2 linked regions of the Arthrobacter sp. ERGS1:01 genome follow. The protein of the gene in region 1 interacts with the protein of each later gene in a pairwise test. Links are inferred from orthologs where the notes say so. Each region holds a gene or a part of one and is shown in the gene's direction. Other genes may lie near its edges.

Evidence for each region.
Region 2: the proteins of AL755_RS14560 (region 1) and AL755_RS20075 interact in binary tests that used the Escherichia coli proteins (3 or more experiments, as listed by UniProt). The link is inferred for Arthrobacter sp. ERGS1:01 from one-to-one orthologs.

The regions. Positions count from the first base shown.
Region 1 is NZ_CP012479.1:2,334,672-2,343,828, forward strand. What follows is about bases 2,397-5,379. They hold AL755_RS14560 (acyl carrier protein), read left to right. Parts: upstream 2,397-3,756; coding sequence 3,757-4,002; downstream 4,003-5,379. Other genes in these bases: AL755_RS14550 (ACP S-malonyltransferase), read left to right, coding at 2,397-2,594; AL755_RS14555 (beta-ketoacyl-ACP synthase III), read left to right, coding at 2,591-3,655; fabF (beta-ketoacyl-ACP synthase II), read left to right, coding at 4,135-5,379. Outside these bases: AL755_RS14545 (PucR family transcriptional regulator), read left to right, coding at 259-1,518; more of AL755_RS14550, read left to right, coding at 1,650-2,396; more of fabF, read left to right, coding at 5,380-5,394; AL755_RS14570 (DUF3145 domain-containing protein), read right to left, coding at 5,460-5,963; AL755_RS14575 (tyrosine recombinase XerC), read right to left, coding at 6,190-7,125; AL755_RS14580 (O-acetyl-ADP-ribose deacetylase), read right to left, coding at 7,215-7,736; DNA-processing protein DprA, read right to left, coding at 7,792-9,024; AL755_RS14590 (YifB family Mg chelatase-like AAA ATPase), read right to left, coding at 9,021-9,157. UniProt on the Escherichia coli protein: Carrier of the growing fatty acid chain in fatty acid biosynthesis.
Region 2 is NZ_CP012479.1:3,561,611-3,570,573, reverse strand. What follows is about bases 3,758-6,546. They hold AL755_RS20075 (alpha/beta fold hydrolase), read left to right. Parts: upstream 3,758-4,680; coding sequence 4,681-5,412; downstream 5,413-6,546. Other genes in these bases: AL755_RS20070 (aldehyde dehydrogenase), read left to right, coding at 5,402-6,546; AL755_RS20080 (amino acid synthesis family protein), read left to right, coding at 4,126-4,677; AL755_RS20085 (amino acid synthesis family protein), read left to right, coding at 3,758-4,129. In the rest of the region: AL755_RS20110 (GNAT family N-acetyltransferase), read right to left, coding at 1-66; oxygen-dependent tRNA uridine(34) hydroxylase TrhO, read left to right, coding at 164-1,057; AL755_RS24200 (flavin reductase family protein), read right to left, coding at 1,098-1,625; AL755_RS24195 (ester cyclase), read right to left, coding at 1,625-2,053; AL755_RS20090 (LLM class flavin-dependent oxidoreductase), read left to right, coding at 2,353-3,486; more of AL755_RS20085, read left to right, coding at 3,470-3,757; more of AL755_RS20070, read left to right, coding at 6,547-6,889; AL755_RS20065 (tautomerase family protein), read left to right, coding at 6,892-7,092; AL755_RS20060 (GntR family transcriptional regulator), read left to right, coding at 7,272-7,952; AL755_RS20055 (purine-cytosine permease family protein), read left to right, coding at 8,118-8,963. UniProt on the Escherichia coli protein: The physiological role of BioH is to remove the methyl group introduced by BioC when the pimeloyl moiety is complete. It allows to synthesize pimeloyl-ACP via the fatty acid synthetic pathway through the hydrolysis of the ester bonds of pimeloyl-ACP esters.

The DNA.
Region 1 (9,157 bases):
GACCGCATCTCGTTAACACTCGAGTGCCTGAGCCCGATGGAATACCGGGCCCAGGCACTCGCTACCTAGACTCTTATTTACCAAGTCCAACATTCGGGGACCAGTTCACGAGCGTGGGCCCAACTAAACACCAACCCCGAAGGGGCCGGTGCCACCACTTGGTGGCACCGGCCCCTTCGGCGTATCCAGGGACGGCGCCCGAGTTGTCGTATTCACACAATTAGGGGTCCCGGAGCTTAAAGGACATATCCTCAAGGAATGGCACCGAAGAACACCAATGCAGCACTCACTCCGTCCGCCGGAGCGACGGCACCGGCACGGCGCACCCCGGCGGCCGCGAACACCTCCGAAACGCTCGAGCGTTTGCGCGCCAATATTGGCCCGCTGTCAACCACCATGCTGCGTGAGCTGGAAAGCACCCTGCCCTGGTACCGGCGGCTCAGTGCCGATGAACGCTCCTCCCTTGGTTTGGTGGCGCAAAACGGCATTGCGGCCTTTGTGTCCTGGTATGAACATCCCTCCTCGCCCAGCTGGGTCCTCTCGGACGTCTTTGGCACGGCGCCGACGGAGCTTACCCGCTCCATCAGCCTGCAGCGGGCCCTTCAATTGATCCGCACGGTGGTCCAGGTGGTGGAGGACCGGGTCCCGGAACTGGCCAGCGCCAATGAACAGGTGAGCCTGCGCGAGGCCGTGCTGCGGTACTCCCGCGAGGTGGCCTTTGCCGCCGCCGACGTCTACGCCCGTGCCGCGGAAAACCGCGGTGCCTGGGACACCCGCCTTGAGGCGCTGGCGGTGGATGGGATCCTGCGCGGCGAGAACATCGACGCCCTGCAGTCGCGCATTTCCGCCCTGGGCTGGACGTCCCACAGCCGTTTCACGATCATGGTGGGCCAGGCCCCGTCCGAGGCCAACCCCACCTACCTCGCCTCCGTGCGCCGTGCCGCCGGCCGGTTTGCCGCCGACGCCATGGTGGGAATCCAGGGCGACCGGCTGATCCTGGTGCTCGGCGACGTGTCGGACCCGGAAACGGCGTACCTGCGGCTCAGCGAGCTGTTCGCCCCCGGTTCCGTTGTCTACGGGCCCATGGCACAAACCCTCGCGGACGCCACGGCCTCGGCCAAGGCGGCATTTGCCGGGATGGCCGTTGCCAAGGGCTGGGCCGCGGCACCCCGGCCCGTGTCCGCCGACGATCTGTGGCCCGAGCGCGTGATCGGCGGTGACGATTCCGCCCGGCGGGCCCTGCTGGCCAACATCTACCGGCCGCTCGTGGCGGCATCCAACGGGCTCGAGGAGACGCTCAGCAGCTACCTGCAGCTTGGCCACTCCCTGGAGGCTGCGGCCCGTGACCTGTTCGTCCACTCCAACACCGTCCGTTACCGGCTCCGCCGGGTGTGTGACGTCACCGGATGGGACCCGCTGATCCCCCGGGAGGCCTTCGTGCTCCAAACCGCGCTGGTCGTGGGACGCCTCGCCCCGCCGGTCCGCTCGTCCGCGGAGCGTCCCGGGGGCCGGGGCTGACACTGGTCCGACGTTCGCGCCCGGTGCGGGAGGCAAACCGCACTTATTGTAGACTTCCTACAAATCCACCCTGTGAGCTTGGTGTACCGAAACACCGTGCAAACGCCCCCAAGTTTGGAAAGCTGGTTAATGTGCTTGCAATCGTCTGCCCTGGACAGGGTTCACAAACTCCCGGCTTCCTTTCGCCCTGGCTTGAACGCCCCGGCGTAGAGGAAAAACTGGCTTCCCTCAGTGAGGCGGCCGGCATCGACCTGCTGACCCACGGCACCACCTCTGACGCGGAAACCATCAAGGACACCGCCATTGCGCAGCCCTTGATCGTCGCCGCCGGCTTGATCGCCGCCGAGGCCCTGCTGGACGCACCGCTGGCCGGTCTGCCCGTGGTGGTTGCCGGCCACTCCGTCGGTGAGATCACGGCCGCGGCAATCACCGGAACCCTGAGCAACGCCGACGCCATGACGTTCGTGCGCGAACGGGCCAACGGCATGGCTGTTGCCGCCGCCGCCACGCCCACCGGAATGGCCGCCGTCGTTGGCGGGGACCCGGAGGAGGTCCTGGCCGCAATCGCCGGCGCCGGCCTGACGCCGGCCAACATGAACTCCAAGGGCCAGACGGTCGCCGCGGGCACCCTGGAGCAGATCGCCGCCCTCGTGGCCGCCCCGCCGGCCAAGGCCCGCGTGATCCCGCTCCAGGTTGCCGGCGCATTCCATACCCACCACATGGCCCCGGCCGTTGCCGGCCTTCAGGCCCTGGCTCCGTCGCTTTCCACGCACACGCCCACGGTGCCGCTGCTCTCCAACTACGACGGCGGCGTGGTACCCAGCGGTGCGGCGGCACTTGAGTCGCTCATCGCCCAAGTTTCCCGGCCCGTCCGCTGGGACCTTTGCATGGACACCATGGCCGCCATGGGCGTCACATCGCTGATTGAACTCACACCGGCCGGAACGTTGACGGGACTTGCCAAGCGCGGCATGACCGGCGTTGCCACCGTTGCAGTGAAAACTCCCGAAGATCTGGAGTCCGCCAAGGAACTGCTGGCAGCCGAGGCCGCCAAGCGGGAAGAAGGAACCGAGTGAGCACGCCGACGCTGAAACAAAACCCCGTACGCGAAGGGACCCGGATCCTGGGCATTGGCGCCTACCGCCCCAACGTCATTGTGACGAACGCGGACGTCTGCCAGTGGATTGACTCCTCCGACGAGTGGATCCAGCAGCGCACGGGCATCATCACCCGCCACCGCGCCCCGCGTGACGTCTCCGTGGTGGACATGGCCGAGGCCGCGGCCCGCGAAGCCATCGCAAACGCCGGGATCGAGCCGTCCCAGGTGGGCGCCGTCATCGTCTCCACCGTGACGCACCCGTACGCCACGCCGTCGGCCGCCGCGCTCATCACCGACCGGCTGGGCGCTTCCCCCGCCCCCGCCTACGACGTCTCCGCTGCCTGCGCCGGCTACTGCTACGGCATTGCCCAGGCCGACGCCCTGGTCCGTTCGGGCACCGCCGAGTACGTCGTGGTCATTGGCGCCGAGAAGCTCTCCGACGTCATCAACAACCACGAGCGCACCATCTCCTTCCTGCTCGGCGACGGCGCGGGAGCCGTGGTGATCGGCCCGTCCGATGAGCCCGGCATCGGCCCCTCCGTCTGGGGTTCGGACGGCAGCAAGTGGGACGCCATCGGCATGACCCACTCGCAGCTGGACATCCGCGACTTCGCCGAAGAGGGCATGCGCGCCGGCACCGACCTTGACCTGGCTGCCGCCGGCGAGACCCAGGCCAGCCTGTGGCCCACCCTGCGCCAGGACGGCCAGACCGTGTTCCGCTGGGCTGTCTGGGAGATGGCGAAGATGGCCAAGAAGGCACTCGAGGTTGCCGGCGTCACCGCCGAGGACCTGGGCGCCTTCGTACCGCACCAGGCCAATATGCGCATTGTTGACGAGCTCGCCAAGCAGTTGAAGCTGCCGGAATCCGTCATCATCGCCCGTGACATCGCCGACGCCGGCAACACCTCCGCGGCGTCCATCCCGCTGGCAACACACCGCCTGCTGGCCGAGAATCCGGAACTCTCCGGTAAGCTCTCGCTTCAGATCGGTTTTGGTGCCGGTCTGGTGTTTGGCGCCCAAGTGGTGCGCCTGCCCTAGAAACGGACAGAACAGCAAACCATAACCGTGGTTTGATCAATACTGCCTGAAAAGATCAAAGTCCTTGATCGCAGTGAAACAAATAAGAGAAGGAGCCATCAATGGCTAGCAACGAAGAAATCCTGGCCGGCTTGGCCGAAATCGTCAACGAAGAGACCGGCCTTGCCCCCGAGGCAGTCGAGCTCGACAAGTCCTTCACGGACGACCTGGACATCGACTCGATCTCCATGATGACCATCGTGGTCAACGCCGAAGAGAAGTTCGACGTGAAGATCCCGGACGAGGAAGTCAAGAACCTCAAGACCGTGGGCGACGCAGTCAGCTTCATCGCCGGCGCTCAGGCGTAATTTAGCGCAGCAGCTGCCCTTTCCGCTAGAGCGACACAGGGCATGGTGGATGGCCGGCACTTCTTGGGTGCCGGCCACCCACAGCACCTTCGTGACTGTCCTGTACATATTATTTTTCAAGAGAGTTGAACCATGGCCCGCAAAGTTGTCATCACCGGACTGGGAGCGACCACGCCGATCGGCGGAGACGTCCCGACCATGTGGAAGAACGCCCTCAAGGGTGTTTCCGGCGCCCACACCCTGACCGATGACTGGGTGGAAAAGTACGACATCCCCGTACATTTCGCCGCCCGGGTCACGACTCCCGCAACCGACGTGCTCAGCCGCGTCGAAGCCAAGCGCATGGATCCGTCCACCCAGTTCGCCGTGGTTGCCGCCCGTGAAGCCTGGAAGGACTCCGGCCTCGAGGAGATCGACCACGACCGCCTGGCCGTGGCCTTCGCCACCGGCATCGGCGGCGTCTGGACGCTCCTGGACGCCTGGGACACCCTGCGTGAGAAGGGTCCGCGCCGGGTCCTGCCCATGACGGTTCCCATGCTCATGCCCAACGGCCCGGCCGCAGCCGTGAGCCTGGACCTTGGTGCCCGCGCCGGTGCGCACACCCCCGTTTCCGCCTGTGCCTCGGGCACCGAGGCCCTGCACCTGGGCCTTGAACTGATCCGCTCCGGCAAGGCCGACGTCGTCGTGGCCGGTGGCGCCGAAGCCGCCATCCACCCGCTGCCCATGGCTGCGTTCTCCTCCATGCAGGCACTGTCCAAGCGCAACGACAACCCCGAAGGTGCCTCACGTCCCTACGACGTCAGCCGCGACGGCTTTGTCATGGGTGAAGGCGCCGGTGCGCTGGTCCTCGAAGCCGAGGAGCACGCGATCGCCCGTGGCGCCCGCATCTACGGCGAACTGGCCGGCACCTCGGTCACGGCCGACGCCTACCACATCACCGCCCCGGACCCCGAGGGACTCGGTGCCACGCGTGCGCTGAAGGCTGCCTTGTTTGACGCCCGCGCCCAGGCCGAGGACGTGGTGCACGTCAACGCGCACGCCACCTCCACGCCCGTGGGCGACCGTCCCGAGTACACGGCGCTGCGCGCCGCCCTCGGTGACCACGTGGACAATGTGTGCGTCTCCGCCACGAAGTCCCAGACCGGCCACCTGCTGGGTGCCTCGGGCGCCGTCGAGTCCGTGCTGACGGTCCTGGCCGTCTACCACCGCCTGGCTCCCGTCACTATCAACCTGGAAAACCAGGATCCGGAAATCCCGCTGGACGTGGTGACCGGTACCCCGCGCGAACTGCCCGAGGGCCAGATCATGGCGTTGAACAACTCGTTCGGCTTTGGCGGCCACAACGCCGTTGTTGCGATCCGCAGCACCGGCCCCAAGGTCGAGATGGCCTAGGCTTTCGCCCTGTACAAATGCGGCGCCCACCAATTGGTGGGCGCCGCATTTTTGTGCCGAAGGGTTTAGCCGACGTGGTGGAGCCAGCGCACGGGGGCGCCGGCGGCCGCGTGGCGGAAGGGTTCGAGTTCCTCATCCCAGGCCTCGCCCAGGGCCAGCGACAGCTCCTGGTAGACGGCGGAGGGTTCACCCTTGCCGGCCTCGTAGGCGTAGCGGATGCGGTCCTCGGAGACCATGATGTTGCCGTGGACGTCGGTGACGGCGTGGAAGATGCCCAGCTCGGGGGTGTGCGACCAGCGGGATCCGTCGACGCCGGGGCTCGGTTCCTCGGTGACCTCGTAACGCACATTGGCCCAGCCGCGCAACACGGAGGCAAGCCGGGCGCCGGTGCCTGCGGGGCCCGTCCAAGCGTATTCGGTGCGCAGCACATTGGGCGCCGCGGGCTGTGCAGTCCACTGCAGATCCGTGCGCTGATCCATCACGCCTGCGATGGATGACTCAATATGTGGGCACATGACAGCCGGGGCTGAGTGCACAAACAAGACACCGCGCGTCATAACGACGTTCATTCCATCCTCCATTGCAGTAGGTGCGTCTTCCCCAACGACCTTCTCAACGGATGAATCATGTGTTGCGCGGCATGGTGTGAACCTGCCCGGATTGCCTGGCCTTCCGTGGTGGCAAATCAAGCCCTGGCGGTCGATTATTGTTCTCGGTGCCGTGGCTCCCTATCATTGTGCCGTAGCGGCGCCAATTACGCCACCGTAAGTCCGAAAGTGCCGCGAGAGCCTGGTTCTAGGCCCGGGGATGGGCTTGTTTGTAGCTGTCCCGGAGCCGCTCCACCGATACGTGCGTGTAGAGCTGCGTGGTGGCCAAGGAGCTGTGGCCAAGGATCTCCTGGACGGCGCGCAGGTCGGCACCACCGTCGAGGAGGTGTGTCGCGGCGGAGTGCCGCAGCGTGTGCGGGCCGGTCGCGGAGGTGTCGCCCAGGGCATCGAGCACGGTCGCGACGACGCTCCTGGCGGTGCGCTGGTCGATCCGTCCGCCGCGCTTGCCCAGGAACAGTGCGGGCCCGCTGTGCGGGGCAGCCAGGGCCGGCCGCCCCACCTCGAGCCACCGTTGGACGGCCCGGGCCGCAGGAACACCGAACGGGACCACGCGTTCCTTGTTTCCCTTGCCGAGTACCGTGAGTGTGCGCCGTTCCATGGTGAGATCGTCCACGTCCGTTCCGGCAAGCTCCCCCACCCGGATGCCGGCGGCGTAGAGCAGTTCCACCATAGCGTGGTTGCGCAGCGCAAGGGGTTCCCCGGCGGCGGCTTCGGCGGCCAGGGCATCCATGAGCCGGCGGATCTGCTGCTGTTGCAGGACGGCCGGCAGGGTTTGTTCGCGTTTGGGTGCCTTGAGGCGGAGCGCCGGATCAAGTTCCAACAGTTCCTCCCGAAGCGCCCACGCGGTGAAGCTGCGGACCGTGGCGGCCCGGCGGGCGAGGGTGGAGCGGGAGAGGCCCGCCGCGCTTTGTTCCCCCAGCCAGCGTCGCAGCAGGGCAAGGTCCAGCCCGGCCAGGGTGCTGATGCCCTCGGTGACGGCGTGGAGGAGGAGTGCGTCGACATCCCCGCGGTAGGCGCGGACGGTGTGGACCGAGCGGCCCCGCTCTGCCACCAGGTAACGTTCAAAACCGTCCGCGGCTTGTGCCAGGGGTGCGGGCAGGCGCGCCCGTTCGTCATGATCCACACACCCACTGTGCGCTGTTCGCACCGGCGGGGCAAGTTGGCGCGCTGCAACCATCCTGCGACGGCGTCCGGATGGCCCGCGGACGCCGGTCAGCCCAGGGCCGCCCGGAACGCCGCCTCCATGTCCGCCGAGGAAACGGCAACGACGACGCTGCGCGGGAGGGCATGGTCCGGAGTTTCCGTCGCGGCGGCAAAGGCGTCGGCGGCAGCGTGGGCAACGTCCGCCGCCGACCACCCGTACACTCCCCCGCCAATCGCGGGAAAGGCCACGGAATGTGCACCGAGCTGCCCCGCGAGGTCCAGGGAACGGGCAAAGCATCGCTGCAGCAGGGTCCGGTCCGTTTGGCCGGCATGGCGGTTGGGGCCAACGGTGTGGATGACCCAGGTCGCCTTGAGCATTCCGGCTCCTGTGGCCACGGCGTCCCCCATGGCCAGCCCGTCCGGATACCTGGTGCGCCGCAGCTCCCGGCATTCCGCCAGCAGCTCCGGACCGGCCGCCCGGTGGATGGCTCCGTCGACGCCGCCACCGCCCAGGAGCGATGAGTTGGCGGCGTTGACCACGGCGTCAACGTCAAGGGTGGTGATGTCCGCACGAATGATGGTGATCTCCATGGACCCACGCTAGCAACCCCGCGCCTCCCTCGACCATGGGGCCCGTTGATACCGGCTACTTGCCGCCGCGTTTCCAGCCACTGGGGCTCCTTTGGGCCAGGCCCATCAGTTCCAGGCGCCCCAGCCCGGCCAGTACGGAGGCCGCTCCCAACCCTGCCACGACACTGATTTTCTCGACGGTGCTTGCCGAGTGCAGCGGCAGGGCGTCGAGCAGCAACAGATCGGCCACGCCGAGCCCGTCATGCAGTGCGGGCGCGGACTCCGGTTCATGTACCAGGTTGGCCCCGGACACTCCGGCCAGCTCGGCAATGTCCGCGGCATCCGTGACGCAGACGGCGCCGCCTTCGCGCAGCAGCCGGTGGCAGCCGGCCGAGTTCGCCGAATACACCGAACCGGGAACCGCCCCCACTGTACGGCTCAGCCCGTCGGCGTGGTGGGCGGTATTGAGCGCCCCCGAGCGCCAGCGGGCCTCGACCACGACGCTCACCTCGCACAAGGCGGCTATCAGCCTGTTGCGCTGCAGGAACCTGTAACGGGTGGGGTTGGTGCCGGGCGGGACCTCGGCGACGATGGCACCGCTCTCGGCAACCGTGCGCAGGAGGTCCTCGTTGCCCGAGGGGTAGAACCTGTCGACGCCGCCGGCCATGACGGCGAGCGTGGGCGGCTGGTGCGGCGCACCGTACCCGGCCTTTGCCGGGGCCGCGCCGAGGGCTCCCCGATGGGCGTGGGCGTCGATGCCGTAAGCTCCGCCACTGATGACGGTGAAGCCGCGCTGGACCAGGGATGCGGCGATTTCCAGGGTCACGTTGGCGCCGTAGCTGGTGTTGTCCCGTGAGCCGACCAGGGCGATGCATCGCCGTTGTTCGGGGATGACGCACACGTGCCCCCGCATCCACAGGGCGATGGGTTCGGATAGTTGGAGATCGGCCAGGGCGGCCGGCCATTGGGGGTCCTCGGGAACCAGCAGCCCGCCGCCGTACCGCTCCACCACCCGCAGGTCGCGTTCCGGGGCCAGGTCCGCCAGCCGGGGACGCCACCGCCCCAGCGCCTCGGCGAGGCCCTGCCAGCGTCCGGTACCGGCCCCGGCGAGCACGGCCGTCATTTCCTGTTCCAGGACGGCACTGGAGGCCGCCCCGCTGCGGATAAAGGCCAGGGCGTCCTCCGGCCCGGCCACGGCGATCAAGGCCATGCCAGGCAGGTCCGCGGGCTCGATGAGCCGGGTCAGGGCCGCCCTGGCCAGGCGCAGGGACGGATCCGCCGGGCGTTGCCCGCTTGCCGGTGCGTTCATGGATTCTCTCCTCGTTGTCGAAGTGTCAATGCCAGGCCCACCTCGTCGGTGCCGGGCCGGTCCAGTCCCCGAAGGTCGGCCACCGTCCAGGCGAGGCGGAGCACGCGGTCGTAGCCGCGCGCCGTGAGCGTTC
Region 2 (8,963 bases), 1.2 Mb from region 1 along the record:
AAGCGCTGTCCAACCGGCAAACCAGGCGTCTAACAGTTCCTCAAGTTCAGTGGAACCAGATGTCATGCACCAAGCCTATGCCGCACCGGACCCCCTTGCCACGAACAGCCCGGGCGATCCACGCGCGGGCCCGCATTTGGCGGCACAAAGTACGCTTAAATACGTGGCTTTGAACAAGATTGTGCTCTTTTACGGTTTTACCCCTGTCCGGGACCCGGACGCGGTGCGGCTCTGGCAGCGGGCCCTGTGCGAGAAGCTCGGGCTCAAGGGCCGGATCCTCATCTCCAAGGACGGCATCAACGCAACCGTCGGCGGCGACATCAAGGACCTCAAGCAGTACCTGAAGACCACCCGCGAATACGCCGGCTTCAAGGACATCGACATCAAGTGGTCCGACGGCACGGGCGACGATTTCCCGCGCCTGAGCGTCAAGGCCCGCGATGAAATCGTGAGCTTCGGCGCCCCCGGCGAACTGAAAGTCGACGAAAACGGCGTCGTCGGCGGAGGCACGCACCTCAAGCCCGAGGAACTTCACGAGCTCGTCGCAGCCAAGAAGACCGCCGGCGAGGAGGTCGTCTTCTTTGACGGCCGCAACGCCTTCGAAGCCCAAATCGGCAAATTCAAGAACGCGATCGTCCCCGACGTCGCCACCACCCACGACTTCATCACCGAACTCGACTCCGGCAAGTATGACGACCTCAAGGACAAGCCCGTGGTCACCTACTGCACGGGCGGCATCCGTTGCGAGGTCCTCAGCTCACTCATGGTGAACCGCGGCTTCAAGGAGGTCTACCAGATGGACGGCGGGATCGTCCGCTACGGGGAGACGTTCAAGGACAAGGGCCTGTGGGAGGGCTCGCTGTACGTGTTCGACAAGCGCATGCACATGGAATTCAGCGACGAGGCCGCCACGATCGGCCGCTGCATCCGTTGCGAAAACCCCACCAACAAGTTCGAGAATTGCTCCAACCCGAGCTGCCGCAACCTGAACCTGTACTGCGCCGACTGCTCCGCCGACCCGGCCACCCTGCAGTGCCCCCAGGGTTGCACGGACTAGCCAAAGAACGACGACGGCGTCCCCGGCCGGGTGCGCCCGGCTACTCCGGGGGCAGTTCCTGCAGGCTGTCGCCGTCGTAGAAACGGGCGGCCTTGTAGACCATGGGCGCTTTGTCGTTCACGTCGGCATGGCGGACCCGGCAAATAAACACCGTGTGGGTCTTGGCCTGGAACCGTTCACGGATTTCCGCTTCGAGCATGGCCGCCGAACCGTCAATCAGCGGGGAGCCGTGCGGCCCCTCATGCCAGTCGATCGTGGCAAATTTGTCCTCCGCCTTGGAGGAGAACACCGAGACGACGTCGCGCTGGTCGTTGGCCAGGATGTTCACGCCGAGGTGGGTTGCCGCGTGCAGGGCCGGGTAGGTCGATGAGGTGCGCTGGATGCAGACCATGATCAGCGGCGGGTCCAGGGACACCGTGGCGTAGGAATTCACGGCCAGGCCGCGTGCCTTTTCCCCCTCCCGGGTGGTGACCACGGTGACTCCCGTGACGAATTGGCGGTTGAAGCCCCTCATCATGGCGGGGTCGGGATCGTTGAGCTGCGGCGGGGTAAGCATGGTGTCGGTCATTAGTCGTCTCCCAGTGATGTGATGCCCAGGGCGGTCAATAGTTGGCGGGGGTCCCAGGTGACGCGTTCCTTGCTGAGCCGGCCGTCGGTGAACGTGCAGAAATTCGAGCCGTAGGTGTTGACCTGGCGGTTCGTGGCCGGGACGCCGAAGAATTCGTTGCGGTGGGTGCCGGTGCTGCTCCAATAGATCGCCAGATGACCGTCCTGCTCGATTAGGTCCTCAACCGTGGTGGTCAGGTCCGGGAACGCTTCGCGGGTGGTGCGGACCGCGTCCTTGAACTCCGCGGCGCTGAGCGGATGGGTCGATCCATGGGCGGTCCGCTCAAAATCGTCGGCCAGCAATGAGTCCAGGGCGTCGACGTCGCCGTCGTCCCAGACGGCGTGCCACACCTGGCGTACGCGGGTTTTCAACTCTGATTCCTGTGGCATGGCCAAACATTCTCCTCATTGAGCGTTGTTGTATGGTACTCACCGTAATCCAGCTCACATGCCAGCGTCAAGATTGTGTGACGCGTGGCGGCCCGGGCCTTGGATGTTTTGAGGCGCAACCCCGCAAGATCATTGAATTATGACGCGCATGGGAGGACTTTCGCGTCAGGGCGTTGACGATGTGAAAAGCGAGTGGTTATAGTCTGTACCATGCAACAAGTGGTGACAGTGAGGTCATCGCCCGCAGGCCGGCCGCACCTCTTCGTACAGAGCGGCACGGCACAGATCGAAAGGCTTCAATGATGCGCTTCTCCATCTTCCACGCCCTTGGGGCGCCCGGTGACCTTAAAAACTACAACCAGCACATGAAAGATGCCCGTGAATACGCCCAGGCAGCCGAATCCTATGGTTTCTGGTCCACCTGGTACACGGAACACCACTTTGGCCACGAGGGCCAGGAGCTCACACCGAACCCGGTCTTGATGGGCACGGACATCGCCGCCCGCACCTCCTCCATCCGGATCGGCCAGGCCGCCGCCATCGCCACCTTCTGGCATCCGCTGCGCCTGGCCGAGGACCTGGCCCTGCTGGACCAGCTCTCCGACGGCCGCGTTGAAGTGGGCGTGGGCCGCGGACTCTACGGCCGCGAGGCGTTGAACCTGAACGAACTTGCCGACCCCCGCGACCAGGAACAAAACCGGGCACTCTTCGAGGAAACCGTTGAGGTCATGCGCAAGGCCTGGACCGAGGACTTCTTCAGCCACAAGGGCCAGTTCTTCGAATTCCCCAAGCCCGGCGTGAAGTGGAGCCACCCGATGTCTCCGTCTACGCCCGACTTCACCGACGGCGACGGCGTCATCACCAAGATGTCGGTGGTACCCAAGCCGTTCCAAAAGGAAATGCCGCTCTGGCAGGTCATCGACACCCCGCGCTCCATCCAAAACGCCGGCCGCGACGGCATCCAGGGCATCTTCTGGCTCCCGCCGGTCTCCGCACTCAAGCCGCGCTTTGAGATGTACAGCCAGTCGGCGTCGGTCGCGCAGGGACGCAACGTGCCGCTCGGCGAAGGCATCGCGCTGGTCCGCGACCTCTATGTCGCCGACACCATGGAGCAGGCCCGCGAGGAATTCGAGGAGGCCGTCATGAACTCCTACAAGTGGATCACCCACTGGCGCGGACTGGGCAACATGATGGAGGACGGCGAGGAACTCACCGCCGCCCACAAGCTGGACTTCGATTTCCTCATGGATCGCAACATGCTGGTGGGCACCCCGGACTTCGTGGCGGAGAAGATCGAGGAACTCCGGCGCGAGGTGGGGCTGGAGCACATGATGCTCTGGACCACCCACCCCGGACTGGACCACAAGAAGGCCATGCGCAGCCTGGAGCTGTTCTCCGAACACGTAAAGCCGCGCTTTGACTCCGCCAACTAGCCCCCGGCCCGGCGCGACGCCGACGACGGCAAACTCGGGTGCGCTCGACGCCGTCCTGCGCAAGGTGGTCCTCTATAAAGAGGAGGTGCTGGCGGAAAACGGCACCCGGCCCGAACGGCCGGCACTGCGCGCCACCGTGGCCGCCGTCATCGCCAACCCGTGGCTGGGCACCGGCCCCGCGGCGGATTTGTCCGCCGCGGCCGAGGCCATGGCGCCGCATTTGGCCAAGCTGCTGACCGACCGGCTGATTGACTCGCTCGGAGGAGCCGCGGCCATCGAGGCCTTCGGCAAGGCCGCCATCGTGGGCACCTCGGGGGAGATCGAGCACGGCGGCGCGCTGATCCACACGCCGTTCTTCGGCAACCTCATGCGCGACTTCCTGCAAGGGGAATCGATCATTTGCTTCGCCGACTCCCGTGCCGAGGCGGGGGAGACCCTGGTGGTGCCCATGTGGCACAAGACCCAGGCCGCCACGCGCAGCCACTACCAAACCGTCTCGGCCCGGGTGTCCGACGGCCCCCGCGCCGGCGAAATCGTCATTATCGCCGCGGCCTCCACCGGCCCGCGCCCCCACGCCCGCATAGGCGACCGAAAAACAGACCCCGCCGTTAGGGCACAAGACCTGGAGAGCGTACTCGCATGAAAATTCGCAAGGTAGTCACCATCATTGAGGAAATCACCACGGAAGGCGGCCGCCCCGTAACGCCCGCCGCCCGGGTGGCAATTGTCGCCGCCGTGATCGAAAACCCGTGGGCCGGCCAGGGCTTCGTTGAGGACCTGGGCCCCGGCATCGACGCCACCGCCTCCGACGTCGGCGCACTGCTGGCCCCGGCCGTGCTGGAAGCCCTCGGCGCCACGGCGGAGGCCTACGGCAAGGCCGCCATCGTGGGGCTGAACGGGGAGGTCGAACACGGCTCCGCGCTGATCCACACGCTGAAGTTCGGCGACCACTTCCGCGACGCCGCCCATGCCACCACGCTGCTGCCCGCCGTCGAGAAGCGCGGCCCGGCCGGGATCATCTTCGACATCCCGCTCAAGCACATCACCGATGCCACCATCCGCTCCCACCACCAGACCATCGAGGTGCGCATCGCCGACGCCCCGCATCCCGACGAGCTCATCATTGCGCTCGCCGCAGCCTCGCAGGGCCGCCCCCAGCAGCGCCTGGCCGATTTCGCCCCCGGGCAATAGGCCATGGCCCTGCCGCGGCTGGTCCTGCTGCACGGCGTCGGGCTGGACCACACCATGTGGGAGCCCGCCGCCGCGCTGCTGGCCGGCAGCTTTGAGGTCACGGCCCTGGAATTGCCCGGCCACGGCGGCAGGGCGCCGGCCCGCGACGGCATCACCTTGGCCGAGATGGCCGACGACGTCGCCACGCAGCTTGCGCCCGGAACGCACCTGGCCGGGTTCTCGCTGGGCGCCTTGGTGGCCCAGCACATCGCCGTGCACCGCCCGGAGCTCGTGGCCAGCCTGAGCTCGGTGAGCTCGGTCTGCCAACGTTCGGATTCCGAACGGGAGGCGGTACTCGCCCGCCTCGCTGCGGCGGAAGCGGACTTTCCGGCCAGCGTGGCCGGCTCCCTGCAACGCTGGTTCCCCGATGGCGCGGCACCGGAACTGGCGGCCGCGACGGCCGCCACGCTGCACGCCAACAACGTGCGCTCCTACCTGAACTGCTATCGGGTCTTTGCCACGGCCGACGCCGAAATCGCGCCCGAACTCGGGCGGATCACGATGCCGGCACTGGCCCTGACCGGCGAGTTGGATCCCGGCTCCACACCGGAGATGACCCGCCGCCTGGCCGCGGCCATCCCGAACTGCGCCGCCGTCGTCGTCCCCGGGGCCAGGCACATGCTGCCGGCCGAACAACCGCGGGAGTTCGCGGCCGCCCTGACCACATTCATCGAAGGGACCTGCCATGACGAATGAGAAGAAATACCAGCACTACATCGGGGCGCAGTGGGTGGCCCCGTCCTCCGGCGAATACTTCCAGAGCACCAACCCGGCCACCCTGGACGTCCTCTACAGCGCCGCCCGCGGCAACGCCGAGGACGTCGGCAGGGCGGTCGACGCCGCGCACGCCGCGTTCGAGGACCCGCGCTGGCGGGACCTCAGCCAGACCAGGCGCGGGCACCTGCTGCGCCGACTCGGCGACCTGATCGGAGAACATGCCGAGGAACTGGCGCACATGGAGACCCTGGACAACGGCAAGCTGCTGCGTGAAATGCGCGGCCAGCTCGCCGCCCTGCCGGAGTACTACTACTATTACGCGGGCCTGGCGGACAAGATCCAAGGCGACGTCATCCCGACGTCGGACCGGCGCGTGCTCAACTACACCACCCGCGAGCCGTTGGGCGTGGTGGGTGCCATCACGCCGTGGAATTCGCCGCTGACCCTGACCACCAGCAAGCTGGCACCAGCACTGGCCGCCGGCAACACGATCGTCATCAAACCCTCGGAGTACACCTCCGCGACGGTGCTGCGGCTGGCCGAGCTCACGGCCGAGGCCGGCTTCCCGCCGGGCGTGGTCAACGTGGTGACGGGGTTCGGCGGCGAAGCCGGCGCCGCCCTGGTGGAGCACCCCAAGCTCGCCAAGGTCTCCTTCACCGGCAGCACCCTGACCGGCTCGCGGATCGCGGCCAGCACGGCGTCGCGGTTCATCGGCTCCACCCTTGAACTGGGCGGAAAGTCGCCCAACATTGTGTTCGACGACGCCAACGTCGCCAATGCGTCCATGGGCGTGGTGGCCGGCATCTTCGCGGCGGCCGGGCAGACCTGCATCGCCGGCAGCCGCGTCTTCGCCCACAAGTCCGTCTACGACGAACTCCTGGAACGCGTCACCGAGCGTGCCCGCAGCATCGTGATCGGCAACCCGCTCGACGACGCCACGGAACTGGGCCCGCTGGCCTTCGCCGACCAGCGCGAGAAGGTGGCCGGCTACGTGGACCTGGGCGTCAGCGAAGGCGCCACGGTGCGCACGGGCGGCCGCAGGAGCGACGGCGGCCTGGGCGGCTACTTTTACGAACCCACCGTCCTGACCGACGTCGACAACAATATGCGCGTGGTCCGGGAGGAGATCTTCGGCCCCGTGGCGGCCATCATGCCGTTCGAGAGCGAGGAGGAAGTGGTCCGGCTGGCCAACGACACCGAGTACGGGCTGGCGGCGGGCCTGTGGACCCAGAACCTCTCCCGGGCGCACCGCCTTGCCGGCCGCCTCGACGCCGGCACCATCTGGGTCAACACCTACCGGGCGATGTCGCCGATGTCCCCGCGCCAGGGGTTCAAGAACAGCGGCGTGGGCGTTGAGCATGGCACCGAAACCATCCGTGAGTACACGCGGCTCAAGAGTGTGTGGATCAACACCAATGAAGAGCCCGTGGCCGATCCCTTCATCATGAGAAGCTGATCATGCCGCTGGTTGAAGTCTCCGTATCCGCCGGGCGGACGCCGGAGCAGATTCGCGCCCTGATCCACGAGCTCCACGCCGCCGTGGAGCGCACCGTCAACGCCAAACCCGAACACATCAAGGTGATCGTGCGGGAGATCCCACGAGCCCACTGGGCCGCCGGCGACCTCACGCTGGCCGAGATGGATGCCATACCACCGTGATCTTGTATGGTACACAGTGAGGCCTTTAGCGCTTGATTTCAAGGGTCTTCACGCACGCCGTCCCGTGACATTGCCTTGTAGCTTGGCGAATATGTGTCAAAAAGGGCAAGTTTGGGGAAATCTATTGACTTCCCACCATTCGAATAAATAGAGTTCCTACCATGCAAGAGGGTATCGTGATGCACACCACAACAACTCCCACCCCGCTGGGCGGCTTCAACGACGTCGCCCTGCTGGACCGCATCCGCGAACTGGTCCTGGGCGGCGAATACACGCCCGGCACGGCACTCTCCGAAGTCAAGCTGGCCGACCACTTCGAGGTCAGCCGCACACCCGTCCGCGAAGCACTCAAGCAACTGCAAATTGAGGGGCTCGTGGAGATCCGGCCCAAGGTCGGCACGTTCGTCCGGGAGATTTCCCGGCGCGAAATCATTGAAATGTTCGAGGTCAAGGAAACCCTCGAAGGCATGGCGGCCCGCCTCATGGCCCGCCGCGGCAGCATTCCCGAACTGGCGGCCCTGCGCACCAATGTGGAGGCCTCCGAACAAGCCGTGCGGCACAACGACTCCGTTGCCTACGCCGAGCTGGTGCACGATTTCCACGAGACCATCGTCGCCGGCGCCGACAACCGCAAGCTGGCCGAACACTACCGGACCCTGATGAACCAGATGGCCTACCACCGGCTGGTGCTCAAGTCCGTCCAGCATCCCGGCCGGCTGGCCGTCTCCACGGCCGAACACCGGCGGGTCCTGGAACTCATCACGCAAAAGGACGGCGTGGGGGCCGAACTGGCGATGCGGGACCACGTGGTCATCTCGGCCAGGGAAGTCATGATGGATTCGGCCATCGACCGCAAGTAACGCTCTACCGCAAGCAAGGGCCCGCCGGCGCCAGGCACGCTCCACCGCCTCCGGCAGCCCCTCTATGACAAACCCCCAATTTCATGGCTGAACGCGCCCCCTGCTGGTGGACGTGACGCTGGGCAGCACCCTGCTGCCGAAATTCTTCGCGATAGGACAAACGCAATGGCGCGTATAGACGAATCGAGTACTGCCGACGACCGCGGGTACCGGGACAGCCTGACCAAAGTTGAACCGTACGGGGTGGAGCACATCCCCGAGGTGGAACGCCACGGCAAGGCCAGCTCCCAGTTCTTCATCTGGTTTGCCGCCGGCATGAACTTCCCCATCATCGTGCTGGGCTTCAGTGCCACCTACTTCGGCCTGTCCATGGCGGGGGCCGTCACGGCCATCGTCGCCGGCGCGTTCATCGGCTCGGCCACCATGGGCATCATGTCCCGCATGGGCGTCCGGCTGGGCGTGCCCCAGCAAATGCAGGCCCGCGGCCCCCTGGGCTTCATCGGAAACCTGTTCCCCGTGGCCTACGTCAACGTCTTTGCCGGCGTCGGCTGGGCCGCCGTGACGGTCATCCTCGGCGGCAAGGCCATCGCGGAAATGACCAGCCTGCCGTTCTGGCTTACGGCCCTGGTCTTGATGCTGCTGCAACTGGCGGTGGCCGTGATCGGCTACAACCTGATCCACTTCCTGCAACGGATCCTGGCGATCGTGCTGTTCCTGGCCTTCATCATGATCACCATCGTCACGGTGTCCCGCGGCGGCGTGAGCCTGGCCGCCAACCCGCACGCCGAGGGATTCCTCGGGGCGGGCAGCTGGATCACCTTCTTCGGCTACTTCCTGGCGTTCCTGGTGGCCTGGCTGCCCTTCGCCTCCGACTACTCCCGCTACCTGCCGGACACCCCCGTCACCCGCCGCAACGCCGGCATCTTCACCATACTGGGCAACTTCGTCACGGTTGCCTGGATGGGGATCGTGGGCGTCATCCTGGCCGGCACGGCCACCAGCTCGGACCCC